Regions from separate parts of the Senimuribacter intestinalis genome, predicted to be linked through region 2. Evidence: predicted binding sites of a transcription regulator. Region 2 holds the regulator's gene; each other region holds the start of a gene.

Region 1 (3,702 bases), on a different contig from region 2:
ATTGGAAGCGGACTTTCGATTCTGGTTTTTAATTCTGCCAGAGGTGTTGAGATTGTTGTTCGCGGCAGGGAGGCGTATGAGTATCTTTTGCGGTTTTTAAGGGAATTGTCAGTTAGTGAATGTGTTAAGTGAATTATTTAAGCGATTCCTCCACTTCGTGACAGTATTTATAGATTGTATAACGGGATACGTTCAGCTGCTCTGCAACGTATGTAATTGACTTCTGAAAGCTGAAGGCATTGCGCTGTATTAAAAGGGCAATGAGCTGCAGACGGTCATTTTTTTTCATAGCCTGCGGCGTTTTTCCAACGATGGACAGGCAGTCTTTGAAGATTTCTTCCAGTTGATTGTTGCTGGAGTCTTTGATGGCATCATTGAGATCGCTGCCGATGGCAACGAGACCTTCCAAGGTGGACATAGCGCTGCCTAAAGACGTGTAGTCAAAATTAATTCCCAGTGCATAGTGATAGTCTTCCCCCACATAGTTAAAAGTCGTAGACTTGATATATCTCCCATTTTTGGTAATCGCGAGGGAGTTGATGATATCAGTTTCCGGCTTAAAATGATAAGGCGCAGTATCTGTATCTTCTGCTTGAGCAGTGCGTGTTCCTACTGTCTGCAGGTGTCCTTCTGCCATGATATCATCACCGAAAATATCGGCAGTAGAGCCTACAGATCTTCCGCTGACATGACCGTTATAAATAGCGATAATAGGGTGACCCGGTATACTCATGTCGTGAATCAGTGTTTCGCAGGAGTGACCAAACATCTGTGCAAGGCCTTCTGCGGTACGGGTCATAAAATCTAAAATTTGTTCTTTGGTCTGTTTATTTTCTTTGTTTTGACTCATTGGCGATAATCCTCCCTAAAGCTAACTTGTCTTTGACAAAACCAGTATTATTTTACCATGGTTTGTGGCAATCAGCAAGACATATTGTAAGCAAAACCGATAGGGGAATCCTATCGATGACGTATGCAGCAGAGGATGACATGAAATTAATTGACTGTTTGTCAACTGAATATTGACAAACAAACTCCTGCGGAGTATAATCAAATTAGTAAAGACAATGATGAAAGATGAGGTGATTTTAATGATTACAGAAAAAAGAATTGAAGAACTCGGAATAGAATTACCCTTAGCGTCTCCTCCAGGTGCAATGTACATTCCAGTAAAACAACTGGGAAATGCTCTATTTGTTGCAGGACAGGTACCTTTTGTTGATGGAAAGCTTTTAGTAAGCGGCAAGGTAGGAGATACTGTTTCTATGGAACAGGCTGAGGAGGCAGCGAGAAGATGCATTATCAATTTAATGGCAGCGCTGAAGGACTATTTGGGAGATTTGGATAAGGTAAAAAACATTACGAAAATCCAGGTGTTTGTCAATAGCAAGACAGGCTTTATGCAGCAGCATCTTGTAGCAAACGCTGCTTCGCAGCTTCTTTATGATGTTTTTGGTGAAAAGGGAAGACACGCACGAACTGCTGTGGGAACCAATCAGCTTCCTATGGATGCACCGGTAGAAATTGAGGCGATTGTAGAAGTTTAAAGAGCAAACCATGATTTTGAGGAATTGCAGACTGGGGGGGAGAATTGCTGAATGTGAACTGAGGTACAGAGGCGGCAAAGGATTTCTGCAATACTAGAAATGGCAAATTTATAAGGCAGGATGTTGGTTTGACGGCAAATAACCGTTAGCGCGCATTCTGCTTTTGTTTGCGTAAAATGCGGGAGTAGGCAGGGTCTCATGAAAGCAGATTTTGGGAAAAGTTTCCTGTTGCATGGAGTCAAGGAACGTGATATAGTGAAACTACGAAAAGAACATACGTTCTCTTAGGAGGTGTAGGGGATGACGATTTTACATGTGGATGCCAATTCAGCATATCTCAGCTGGAGCGCTGTGAAACTTTTGGAGCAGGGATACGGACAGGATATCAGACAGATTCCTTCTGTCATCGCAGGAGACCCGAAAGATCGTCACGGCATTATTTTAGCGAAGTCTATGGCAGCGAAAAAATACCAGATTAAAACTGGCGAGAGCCTTTTTGAGGCGTTCCGCAAATGTCCGAATCTGCAGGTATTTCCTCCGGACTATGACCTTTATCTGGCGTGCAGTGAGGCCATGTACAGTATTTTGCAGGAATATTCACCAGTGATACAGCGTTTCAGCGTAGATGAGTGCTTTGTGGAACTGGACAGGGGCAATCGGAATTGTGCACAAGCGATAGAGACCGCTTTTAGCATAAGGGATCGGATTCGAAAAGAATTGGGATTCACCGTCAATGTCGGAGTGGGTACTAATAAATTACTGGCGAAGATGGCAGGGGAATTAGAGAAGCCAGACAAGGTGCACACGCTTTTAAATCGCAAAGAAATTGAAGAGAAGTTATGGCCTCTTCCTGTAGGTGAACTGTTTATGGTGGGCAGAGCATCCGTGCGGAAACTCAGAAAGATTAATATCAATACGATAGGGGACCTGGCACATAGCGATAAGGCACTTTTGCGCAGCCTTTTGAAAAGCCATGGACAGCTGATCTGGGAATACGCCAATGGAATTGATCATGATAGAGTAGTGCCCAATGATCAGGTTTTGCAGAAAGGTCTCAGCAACAGCATGACACTGCCCTATGATGTGACGGATAAAGAGGAGGCGCAGCACTATATTCTGGCACTGACCGACAGAGTAACAAGCAGGCTGCGAAGGCATCGGTGCAAGGCGTCGCTGATCGGGATCAGCGTTAAGACTAATGGGTTTATTCGTTATAGCCATCAGATGCAGCTGTCTTTTTTTCTGGACGACACCACTGGCATTTACGATTACTTGTGTCAGCTGTTTTCTGCGTGCTGGAAAGGAGAGCCTATTCGCCAGATAGGTATTCATTTGTCTGCTTTTGTTCGCAAAGATGAGTACCAGCTGTCTATCTATGATTTGCAGCGAATTGTAGAAGATGAAAACTTAAATACAGTGGTGGATCAGATTAGAGATCGATTTGGGCAAACAGCCATTTATCGAGGGACTTTTGTCAATACGGATATGAAGCCTTTGGAAGGCGGCGTCAATGATGGAAATTATGTGATGATGGGAGGATATAAGCTATGAAGATCGTGGCAAAACCTATAGACGTAGTTGCAGTCTTTGCAGGCCATAAGAAGCCGGTTCCATACAAATTCAAGTATTATGAGGATTCCGGCGAGCGAATCGCAGTGTCTGTGGATCGGATTCAGTGTGTGGAGGAAAGCAGGCTGGCAGGGATTCATGCTTTTATTTACACCTGTCAGTCAGAAATCTGCGGAATCGAAAAAATTTATCAGCTGAAATATATTATTGAACAATGCAGGTGGGAACTCTATAAAGTATGACGACAGAAATTTAATGGGAAAAGTCGGCAATAAAAGCGAAAAATCTGTTCACCCTTAGGGAAAGATATGTTATAATGATTCCATAATCTCAAAGCGGCGTTGCCGCAAGGAAGGAATCATTGAAGCATGACTAACGATTTTATTCTTAAAGGAGTCGTCATGCTATAATAACCTCACAGCGCAAACAAAATCGAAGATTTTGGCGCTTGAGAGAACATTGAAGCATGACTTGCGATTCTATTTTTAGAGGAGTCGTCATGTTAGAATAACCTCACAGAGCAAACAAATCAAAGGAGCATAGAATGGAACCAAAATATAAACGTGTTCTTCTGAAGATTAGTGGA
Region 2 (3,702 bases):
AGTCGTCAATGTGCTGGACTGGCTTTTGGAAAAATAAGAAAAAAGGCATTATGCAAAGTGAAATAGTTTTACCTGCATAGTGCCTTTTTTATGAGATTTTGCACAATTATTCTTTAGTTACGCAGACCGCCAGGATAAGTCCTACTGCAGCAAAGGCTGTAGCAAGGAAGCCCACAGCGGGGAATCCCTGTGCTTCAGAAGCAAAGAGTCCGAAAACACCTGAAAAGAGGGAGGAACCGATACAGCCCGCAATCTGAAAGCCTGTACTCATTACGGTGACACCATGAGGATTCTCCTGCGGAGAAAGTTTTGCCAGAGCAAAGGACTGTACAGGACCGATGATCAGTGCACTACCGCAGATAACAGGAATGTACAAAATTGCCAGCAGAATCGAAGATTCTGTGTGAACCAGAGAGAGTGCAGCGGTGCAAACTCCGATACAGAGGAAACCCAGCGGCAGCAGTACTTTTCCGCCTTTTTTATCATAAATCTGTCCTGCAATCGGTGCAATCACACAAGATAAACAAATAGCAGGGAACAGCACCATTGACGCATTGAACGGTGACATACCTATGCCGCTTTGCATAAACAATGGTATTACAATGTTCATTGCGAAGATAACCAGCAGGGAAATCATGTTGATGATAACGCCGATGGAGAATGCTTTGATTTTAAGCGGACTTAACTGAATAAGCGGCTCAGTCAGAGTTCCCTGTCTTTTAACAAAGAAAATCAGGAAGATAATGCCGATAATTGCAGCTAAAAGAGCGATGGTCACATTACCTGCTAAAACAGTAGAAATACCGTAAAGTATACCGATCAGTGCCAGACTGATGAAAATGACCGACAAGACGTCCAGCTTTGGATGGGTTAGTTTTGCGATATTCGGCAGAAGTACTGCGCCGCAAAGGAAGCAAAGCAGAGCTAAGCCGCCGAAGACCCATAATAGCACATGCCAGTCAAAGAATTCTAACAGTGCGCCTGCAACGATGACACTGCTGGAAGGTCCCAGTGTTGTCATGGCTCCCATAATACCCATGAAAGTACCCAGTTTTTCTTTTGGAGCGACTTCCAGCGTGATATTCATGCCGATTGGAATCAGCATACCTGTACCCAGAGCCTGGACGATACGTCCAATGAGAAGAACTGAAAAATTGCTGCTGACAGCGCCAATAACACTGCCGACAATGAGAAGACCTACGGTAAATAAGTACAGTTTTTTAGTCGGAATGCTTTTATATGCAAAAGCAGAGACCGGAACCATGATTGCAGCGCCGAGCATATATGCGGCTGCCAACCATTGTACAGTGCCGACACTGACATGAAAATCTTCCATGACAGCAGAAAATGATACATTTAAGAACGTTTCGTTAAACGTTGCGAGAAAAGCAGAAAAGGCAGCAACAAAGATAATTAGTTGATACTTGGTTGTTTTTTCTTTGGCGCCAGATTGCGTCTTTGGGTTGTGTGTTTCAACCATTTCAAAACTCCTTTCGATTTTGACAAGAATAAACACACAAAACTAAACGCTTTTCAAAACTTCGGAAAGGCGCAGCGTGAGACAATAAAAAACACACGCTTAGCCTGTACCGTAATCAGATTTACGAGCGCTTGCTCTACGTGTGTCGTTTGCCATTTATATAATTGATAATATTATTTTAACAGATTTTAAAAATCGGGTCAAGTGTGGAAAAAATTGTAAATTCTTCCTGCGATATGATTGGGTTTAACTAAAATATCGGAAGACACCTTTGACCTTGCCAAGAACCTTGACGTCCTGCACGATAATAGGACTCATAGTGTCATTCTCCGGCTGCAGTCTGATGTGACCGTTTTCTTTGTAGAAGGTTTTGACTGTGGCTTCGCTTTCGAAGCCGTCAATCATAGCGACTACGATTTCGCCGTTTCTGGCAGTGCTTTGCTGTTCAACGAGAATCAGGTCGCCATCCATAATGCCTACATTAATCATACTCTCGCCGCAAACTCTGAGCATGAAATTGGAACCGCCTGCATACTGGGCAGGAATCGGAAAGGTTTCTTCTATATTCTGTTCTGCAAGGATCGGTGTACCTGCAGCAACTCTGCCGACTACAGGAACATCGATAATATCTTCGCGATGAAAGTCCTCTGCATAAGATGGTGCAGTGGAAGTCGAAGATTCTGATACCTCTTTCTCCATGTCGACAACCATAAGCGCTCTCGGTTTGGACGGGTCCTTCTTCAGATAACCCTGCTTGACAAGGCTTGCGATGTCCTTGTGAGCGGTAGAGGTGGACTTGATATTCAGAGCACTGCAGATTTCTCTGACCGTAGGAGGGTAGCCCTTGGTTCTGATCTCATCCTTCATAAAATCTAAAATCTTCTGTTCGCGTTCTTTAAGCTGATTCATAATACCCTCCGTTTATTTGCTTAATTGAAATTCTTTGTTCGTATTATATCATAAAACGAACAAAAAGTAAACATTTGTTCACGATTATTTAAAAATGATTTTGCAATTATGCAGAATAGATGATAAAATAAAAAAGCTGGCATTTGCTGCCGATACATTTTATCAGGAAATATATAAAGGAAAATTTTATGATTATCGTTACTCTTTGCAAATTACTGCTAGCGCTTACAGTTGGCTACTATTTGAACAAGAAAGACATATTTACAAAGGACGTGAATCAGAAGCTTTGCACTTTTGTCATTGATGTCTGTCTGCCGCTGGTGATTCTTACTTCTCTCAGTGAGGCGGACGGCGCCATGGGCAAAGAACTTTTGATTCGATTTGTTCTGGTCGGCGGTGTTTTTTACTGTTTGCTTCCGTTTATTGCAAAGGGAATCAATGTGCTGACAAGAATTCCAAAGGAAGACAGACCTGTCTATGAACAGTTTTATATCTTTGGAAATACGATGTATATGGGATATCCTGTGACAGCGTCTCTTTACGGCAGTGGCTGTATTTTTCAACTGAGTATTTTTCATCTGGGATTTGACATTTTATACTATACTTATGCTAGATGGCAGATTTGCAAAGGCGCTGGTACGACAAAGGGAAAACTCTCTGTGCGGGAACTTTTGAACCCCGGTACAGTCGCTTCTCTTTTGGCGCTTGCTATGTTCTTTGGCGGTGTGAAGCTGCCCGACGGTGCAGCGGAGGTTTGCAATTTCATTGGAGAAATGGCATCTCCGCTTTCTATGGTGGTCATTGGCGCAGGCATTGGTACCTATTCTATCAAAAGTGTTTTTTCCTGTGATAGGAAGCTGTATTTGGTTGCTGCCATTCGTCTCTTACTCTTTCCCGCGGTGGTTTACGTTGTGATGACTTTCCTTGGTTTTGATGGAGTCCTTCGAGGCGCTGCGGTCATTTCTCTGGGGATGCCTGTTGCGGCAATGGTTTCTATGGGTTGTACGGAACAGGGCTATAAAGAAGAATTGGCGTCTGCCGGCGTGATTCTGACAACTTTGCTGTCACTACCGATGATACCAGTGCTGCTGACGTTAATGGGCTGAGGATTTATTTCAAACCCAGACTGGTCAGCTTGTAGTTGAGGGCCTGTTTTGTGATACCAAGTGCTTTAGCAGCCTCAGTTTTTGTCGGATAAGAGGCTAGGGTTTTTGTTAGAAGTTGTTTTTCGAAAGCTGCCAGGTATTCCTGATAGGTGCAAGGCTGCTTACTGCTGTTTTCAGGTGTGGTGCTAGCACGGTCTCTCATGTAGT
Region 3 (3,702 bases), on a different contig from region 2:
TTCCATAATCGTATCCACCATCTGATCCACAGACTGACTGGTGATAGGCTGTCCGCAGACCGGGCAGTGCGGCTGTCCGATTCTCGCATAAAGCAGTCTCAGGTAATCGTGGATTTCTGTCACCGTTCCCACTGTGGAGCGGGGATTCTTGCTGGTGGTCTTCTGGTCGATGGAAATCGCAGGTGAAAGCCCTTCAATCAGCTCTACATCCGGTTTATCCATCTGTCCCAGAAACTGTCTCGCATAGGAAGAAAGACTCTCCACATATCGTCTCTGTCCCTCTGCATAAATCGTATCAAATGCCAGCGAAGATTTTCCTGAACCGGAAAGACCGGTCAAAACCACCATCTTATCTCTCGGGATTTTTACATCGATGTGTTTCAGATTATTCTCGTTGGCACCTTTTACAATAATTTCATTTGCCATATATCTAACTCCGTTTCTGTAAAATTATCTCTATGTTACGTCTAGTCTATACCGACGGTTGCGCCGCAAATCACGCCAACCTTATGACAGCCGGCTCTTATATTCAAATATCTGGTCACGCAGCTGCGCCGCACGTTCAAACTGCAAGTTCTGCGCAGCATCCTTCATTTCTTTTTCTAATTCCTTTACGTAATCCTTCAGTTCCTTCTGGGTCATTTCTATCGGCTTCTTGCCCTTATATCTGCCCTCATCCTCTGCTGGTTTGGTTGCCTCAATGACCGCGCGGACTGATTTCTGTACACTCTTCGGCGTAATTCCGTGTTCCTCGTTATATCTCGCCTGAATGCCTCTTCTTCGCTGCGTCTCGTCGATTGCCGCCTTCATAGCTTTGCTGATATAATCTGCATACATAACAACCTTGCCATCTACGTTACGAGCGGCACGGCCGATGGTCTGAATCAGTGAAGTCTCCGTTCTGAGGAAACCTTCCTTGTCGGCATCCAAAATTGCCACCAGCGATACCTCCGGAATATCCAGTCCCTCTCTCAGCAGATTGATGCCAACCAGCACGTCAAACTCTCCGAGGCGTAAATCCCTGATAATCTCAAGGCGTTCCAAAGTATCCACCTCCGAATGAAGGTATCTGACTCTGATTCCAGCATTGGTCAAATAGGTTGTCAGGCTCTCTGCCATCTTCTTGGTCAAAGTGGTGACAAAGGCACGTTCTCCTTTGGCAGCGGTCTGTTTCAGTTCGCCAATCAGGTCGTCAATCTGTCCTTCGGTCTTTCGCACTTCAATCGGCGGGTCCAAAAGACCTGTCGGTCTGATAATCTGCTCTGCTGTAATGCCGCCAGCCTTTTCTCTCTCATACGATGCTGGCGTGGCGCTGACATACACTGCCTGATTGACAAGTCCCTGCCATTCTTCAAACTGCAGCGGTCTGTTATCCAGCGCTGACGGCAGTCTGAATCCGTACTCTACTAACGATGATTTCCGCGATCGATCCCCTGCATACATGGCACGAAGCTGCGGCAGCATGACATGAGACTCGTCTATCATCAGCAGAAAATCATCGGGAAAATAGTCTATCAAAGTATACGGTCTGGTGCCCGGCGCAAGGCCATTGATATGACGGGAATAGTTTTCGATTCCCTTGCAGGTGCCGATTTCTCTGAGCATTTCCATATCGTATCTGGTTCTCTGCTCAATTCTCTGCGCTTCCAGCAGTTTGCCCCGATCCTTAAACCAGCGCACTCTCTGATCCAGCTCATCCTCTATGGTAACCAGCGCCCGCTCCATATTCTCCTTGGAGGTAACATAGTGGGATGCCGGGTAAATTGCGATGTGGTTCCTAAGTCCCAGAATTTCTCCTGTCAGCGGATTCATCTCTTTAATACTCTCCACCTCGTCACCGAAGAGTTCTATGCGAACTGCCTTATCGGACCCTGCCGGAAAGATATCGATGATATCTCCCCGCACGCGGAAGGTGCCTCTCTCAAATTCCAAATCGTTTCGGACATACTGGATGTCTATCAGTTTGCGCAAAATTTCATTGCGGGGCTTCTCCATCCCCGGCCGCAATGAAATCATCTGATTTTCATAATCAAAAGGGCTTCCCAGTCCATAAATGCAGGAGACAGACGCTACGATGATGACATCGCGCCGCTCGGCCAAAGCTGCTGTTGCCGAGTGGCGCAGCTTTTCTATTTCGTCGTTGATATCGGAATCCTTCTCAATATAGGTATCGGTAGACGGCACATACGCCTCCGGCTGATAGTAATCGTAGTAGGACACAAAATACTCTACCGCGTTCTCTGGAAAAAACTCCTTAAACTCACCGTGAAGCTGAGCTGCCAGCGTCTTGTTATGAGAAATAACAAGGGTCGGCTTCTGTACCTTTTCTATGATGTTCGCCATGGTAAAGGTCTTTCCGGAACCGGTGACGCCCATGAGTGTCTGGTGCTTCTTTCCGTCCAGAATCCCGCTGACCAGCTTATCTATTGCCTGTGGCTGGTCACCCATAGCATTATATTCTGATACTAATTTGAATTGACTCATGAAAGTTCCTCCCCTATGAATCAGTCTTTGTCTTGAATATCTTTGGAACTACTGTAAAAAACAGCAATTCAATCTGTTTACCCAAAAGAGTTCCTTCTTAATCTTAATCTAATAAAAAATTCTTTGCAAGAATGAGTTTATTATACCATAAACTCATCGCCTTTGCAAACAAATGTTCGTTTTTCTTTCAATTTGCTCTAAAGGAAGCCATCTCAAAGTGGAACGTAAAAATCCGCACCATAAGACCTTATTGGTTCATAAATGGTGCGGATACCGTTTAAGGAAAATGGTGCAGTCATGCATCCCTTTTTTGTATTTAAATATATGTTAGTCGTTAGGTCTGTTATAGAACCAGCCGCCAATTTGTTCCGTCTTAATCACGTTAACAAACGCGCCCGGATCAGCATCCATAATCGCTGCAAGAACTTTGTTTACCTCTTCACTGGAAACCACAGAATACAGCATATTCCGTTCTGTTCCCTGATAACACCCAATTCCCTTAAAATGGGTTGCGTCATGGTTGGTAATCGCCTTGATCCTACCGTAAATTACATTGGGCTGCTCCGTGATAATCAGCAGCGTATGCTTCTGATATCTTTTGTACAGCATCTGTATAACCTGCGTAGAGCAAAACTGAAAAATAATTGAGTACAATGCTTTATCAAAACCGAAAAGAATGCCTGCCGCAACAAGAATACACACATTGCCCATAAAGATATAGTTCCACGCGTCAATGCCTTTCTTCTGAGAGAAGTAAATGGATATGAAATCGGTACCACCTGCACTGGCCCCCACGTAAAGCGCCAGACTGATTGCTACACCGTTTAGAATGCCTCCGAAAATGCAGATCAGAAGTACATCATAAGTAATTGTCACAGCTGACAGAATATCCGTCATGAAACTGCTCAATACAATCACATAAACGGAATAAAATGTAAATCGTTTTCCCAGATACTTAATACCTATATAAATAGGAACCAAATTCAGCGGAATATACAGTACCGTATACGGAATGGACAGTCCCAGAAATGTATCCGCAATCTGCTGAAGCAGAATCGTAATTCCCGCAAAGCCTCCAGGAAACAATCCCCCGGTTCGAACAAAGCTTCTCAGATTAAAAGCGTAAAGGAGTGCCCCTGCCGTACAGAAAAGAATTCTTCGTAATTCTTTTTTTGTTCTCTGTTTTTTTGTCAGTTCCATGCAGTTTACTCCTCCTCT
Region 4 (3,702 bases), on a different contig from region 2:
CGTTATGTATCATTACACGGTGGGTGATAATTCTGGACGCCTTTCTGAGATGATTGAAATGGCTTTTCGCGATTGTGACCTGGTAATCACCACGGGAGGTCTTGGGCCGACAGAAGATGATTTGACAAAAGAGACAGCCTGCAGGGTTTTGCACGATGAACTGGTGCTTCATGAGCCAAGTATGGAGAGGCTGGTTGCCAGAGCAAAGGCATACGGAAAGCCGATGACTCCTAATAATTATAAGCAGGCGATGATGCCTAGCAGGGCAGAGGTGTTCAGCAACGAAGTGGGCAGTGCGCCAGGACTAGCCCTTTGCGAGGATGAAAAAATGATTATCTGTATGCCGGGACCGCCGCGGGAGATGACATGGATGTGGGAAAACAGAGTGCGTCCATACCTGGAAAAGCTGCAGACCGGCGTGATTTACTACAGAACCCTGCGCATGTTCGGCATTGGCGAATCACTGTTGGAAACCAAGCTTTTGGACTTGATTGATGCGCAGACGGATCCGACCCTTGCCACCTACGCAAAGGAAGGCGAGTGCAGCGTGAGAATCGCTTCCAAGCGTGCGACCTGCGAGGAAGCCGTAAAAGCCGTGGAAAATATGATTGCACAGGTTTCTGAAAAGGTGGGCGAGTATATTTACAGCGTTGACGATGAGGAATTGGCAGATGTGGTTGCAAAGAAACTTCTTGAACGAAATATTTCCGTTTCAGCTTGTGAATCCTGTACCGGAGGGCTTTTTTCCGGGGCGCTGACTGATACGCCCGGGATTTCAAAGGTCTTTGACCGGGGACTTGTGACTTATACCTACGGCGCAAAGATGGACGAGCTGGGCGTGAAAGAAGAAACGTTAGCAGCGTATACGGCGGAAAGCAGTCAGGTAGCGAAAGAAATGGCTGAGGGTCTTGCAAAAAAAACTGGCAGCAGACTCTGTATCTCTGTAACCGGCATTGCAGGACCAGGTGGCGGAACCCCTGAAAAACCAGTGGGGCTGATTTATATCGGCTGCGTTTTTGATGGTCATACAGAGGTAAAAGAAGTCAGAATGCGCAATGTGAGCCGCAAATGGAACCGGCATTACGCTGTGCTCAGCATGTTTGACATGATAAATAAGACGATTGACCAGACATGGAATTAAATTCAATTGTTGACATATAATGTAAAATATGTTATAGTGAGTATGAACGGACAGAGACTTAAGGAACAAATAAAATTTGTAAAAAATTTTTATGCAAAAAAGCCTTGACCGAAAGCAAATAATAGGGTATTATAATTTAAGAACAAACGTTCTTTATTGGAGGTAAAGTATGGCTACAGCAAAAGAACAAAAAAATGCAAAGAACCCGAAGAGTGAGAAAGAACAGAGAGAAGCGGCATTGCAGGACGCAATGGATCAGATTCAGAAACAATTCGGTCAGGGCGCTATTATGAAGCTTGGCGACAATACCAAGATGAACATAGAGACCATTTCGACAGGATCCATCAGTTTGGATTTGGCAACCGGCGTAGGCGGTGTGCCGAAGGGAAGAATCGTAGAAATCTACGGACCAGAATCTTCCGGTAAGACAACATTGACGCTACATATCGTTGCAGAAGCACAGAAGAAGGGCGGCAAGGCGGCATTTATTGACGCAGAACATGCGCTGGATCCTGTCTATGCAAAGAATTTGGGCGTTAAGATTGATGAGCTTTTAGTATCTCAGCCGGATACAGGAGAACAGGCACTGGAGATTTGTGATATGCTAGCACGCAGTGGTGCGCTGGATGTTATCGTAATCGACTCCGTTGCAGCGCTAGTTCCTAAAGCCGAAATCGAAGGCGACATGGGAGATAATCACGTGGGTCTTCATGCCAGACTGATGTCTCAGGCACTTAGAAAGATTGCAGGTAATGTAAACCGTTCTCACACTTGTGTGGTTTTCATCAACCAGCTCCGTGAGAAAATCGGGGTCATGTATGGAAGTCCGGAAGTTACCACAGGCGGACGCGCTCTTAAATTCTATTCTTCCATGCGTTTTGACGTCAGAAGGGTGGAAACTATAAAAAGCGGCGACCAGATGCTTGGAAACAGAACTAAGGTCAAGATTGTTAAGAACAAGGTTGCTCCGCCGTTTAAACAGGCAGAATTCGATATCATGTATGGAGAAGGCATTTCTAAGGCCGGAGATGTTCTGGACAGTGCAGTAGAATTGAAAATCATTGACAAGGCAGGCTCCTGGTACAGCTATGCCGGTGATAGAATCGGACAGGGGCGTGAGAATGTGAAGAAGTGGCTGCAGGAGAATCCAGACATGCTGGACAAAGTTCAGAATCAGCTTTTAGAAACACTGCAAGAACAGCAAGGGGAAGCAGCACCTGTATCTATGGATGGCATGATGGTTGATGAAGACGGTGTGGTAATCGAATAGTTTATTTACAGCAAGCGAAAGCTGTGCGGCATTTTTCCTTAAGAGAAAGACGCACAGCTTTTTGTGAATACTGTTTTTTATAATTCATTTTCATCATCATGTACTGGAGCATTAAAGTCGATATCTTGAATATCTATTTCATTATCAAAATAGTTGGTATCAGTGTCAACTGAAAAGTCATTATCAAAGAACCATTTATATGCGCGGTTACCTATAATTTTAGTTTCTGTAAAATCAAGACCTCCGCCGACAATAGCGCCAACGCCTGGAAGCATTTTTGTTAAATTAAAAATTCCTTTTGTTCCTGATTTTGTTATAAATCTAAATCCTACTTTTTGGTTTATTCTAGTTAAAACTCTACCGGGTATTTTTTTGATGAGTCCATTTGTTAATTTCATACCAAATTTTATGCCGGACTGCTTTAAAATATTATTAAGTGCAACGCCTGCAAGGCACGCATATACAAAAGTTTGTGTCTGGTCACTGTTCAATTCATAATCAGCCATATGGCTGTCATGGTAAAGTTTGAAAACCACCATTAGTACTTTTAAGCGATTTTTGCGAAAAAGGTACGAAAACCTGCAAATTATTTATATCCATTATATGAAAAATAAGGAATTTACTTCTGTATAATGAAAGGTTTGTACGAAAATGGAACCATAGAAAAGAAAAAAGAACGAAGACTTTCAATTCTATTTCGTTGTATTTGCTTAAAACCTTTTGGTTAGTATAAAGTGACTCTAATTTTTGATACCTTTTTTGCAGAAAAGCGGCATAGGTACGAAAATCCAATATTCGTAACCTTTCTAAGCAGGCTTTTCTCGTATTGACTTTACTATAAAAAATAGGTATACTAAAGTGACTTTAGGAAATTTGAGTAAGGAGAAACTATGGAAGCAATTACTTGTATAAAGGAAAGAAGAAGTATCAGAAAGTTTAAGCCAGAAGTTGTGGATCGCGAGGTTGTAAGAGAAATCGTAGAAGCTGCTTCTTTTGCGCCGTCTTGGAAAAATACACAGATTACAAGATATATTGTAGTTGAGGACGAGGCTGTAAAGGAAAAAATCGCTGATGAATGCGTATTAGGCTTTACTTACAATGCAAAGATTATCAAGAATACGCCGCAGCTTGTTGTTGCGACTTATATCAATGGGAGATCCGGCTTTGAGAAAGATGGTTCTTATACCACCGGAAAGGAAGACAGATGGCAGAATTTTGACACAGGTATCGCAGTGCAGACTTTCTGTCTGGCCGCCCATGATAAAGGAATCGGTACTGTAATTTTAGGTAT

What was found. Region 2 encodes LexA, which represses DNA repair genes until DNA is damaged. Its sites were predicted from a motif close to AGAACANNTGTTCT; they were not measured.
Region 1: NFR88_RS13030 (DNA polymerase Y family protein) is a predicted target of LexA. The motif match lies at 1,817-1,830, and genes of this name have one in related genera.
Region 3: uvrB (excinuclease ABC subunit UvrB) is a predicted target of LexA. The motif match lies at 2,650-2,663, and genes of this name have one in related genera.
Region 4: recA (recombinase RecA) is a predicted target of LexA. The motif match lies at 1,281-1,294, and genes of this name have one in related genera.

Annotation. Positions count from the first base shown of each region.
Region 1 is NZ_CALPCF010000017.1:58,857-62,558, reverse strand. Features, by position in the region: gene NFR88_RS13045 (hypothetical protein) at 1-132, shown strand, start outside; gene NFR88_RS13040 (helix-turn-helix transcriptional regulator) at 134-850, opposite strand; gene NFR88_RS13035 (RidA family protein) at 1,092-1,547, shown strand; gene NFR88_RS13030 (DNA polymerase Y family protein) at 1,848-3,098, shown strand; gene NFR88_RS13025 (hypothetical protein) at 3,095-3,358, shown strand; gene pyrH (UMP kinase) at 3,661-3,702, shown strand, end outside.
Region 2 is NZ_CALPCF010000003.1:122,011-125,712, reverse strand. Features, by position in the region: gene NFR88_RS04005 (ATP-binding protein) at 1-37, shown strand, start outside; gene NFR88_RS04000 (MFS transporter) at 107-1,480, opposite strand; gene lexA (transcriptional repressor LexA) at 1,727-2,389, opposite strand; gene NFR88_RS03990 (AEC family transporter) at 2,578-3,495, shown strand; gene NFR88_RS03985 (sigma-54 interaction domain-containing protein) at 3,500-3,702, opposite strand, start outside.
Region 3 is NZ_CALPCF010000002.1:207,430-211,131, reverse strand. Features, by position in the region: gene uvrA (excinuclease ABC subunit UvrA) at 1-426, opposite strand, end outside; gene uvrB (excinuclease ABC subunit UvrB) at 508-2,484, opposite strand; gene NFR88_RS03000 (YitT family protein) at 2,812-3,684, opposite strand; gene NFR88_RS02995 (YbaK/EbsC family protein) at 3,690-3,702, opposite strand, start outside.
Region 4 is NZ_CALPCF010000006.1:24,828-28,529, reverse strand. Features, by position in the region: gene NFR88_RS07040 (competence/damage-inducible protein A) at 1-1,141, shown strand, start outside; gene recA (recombinase RecA) at 1,311-2,411, shown strand; gene NFR88_RS07030 (hypothetical protein) at 2,489-2,917, opposite strand; gene NFR88_RS07025 (nitroreductase family protein) at 3,302-3,702, shown strand, end outside.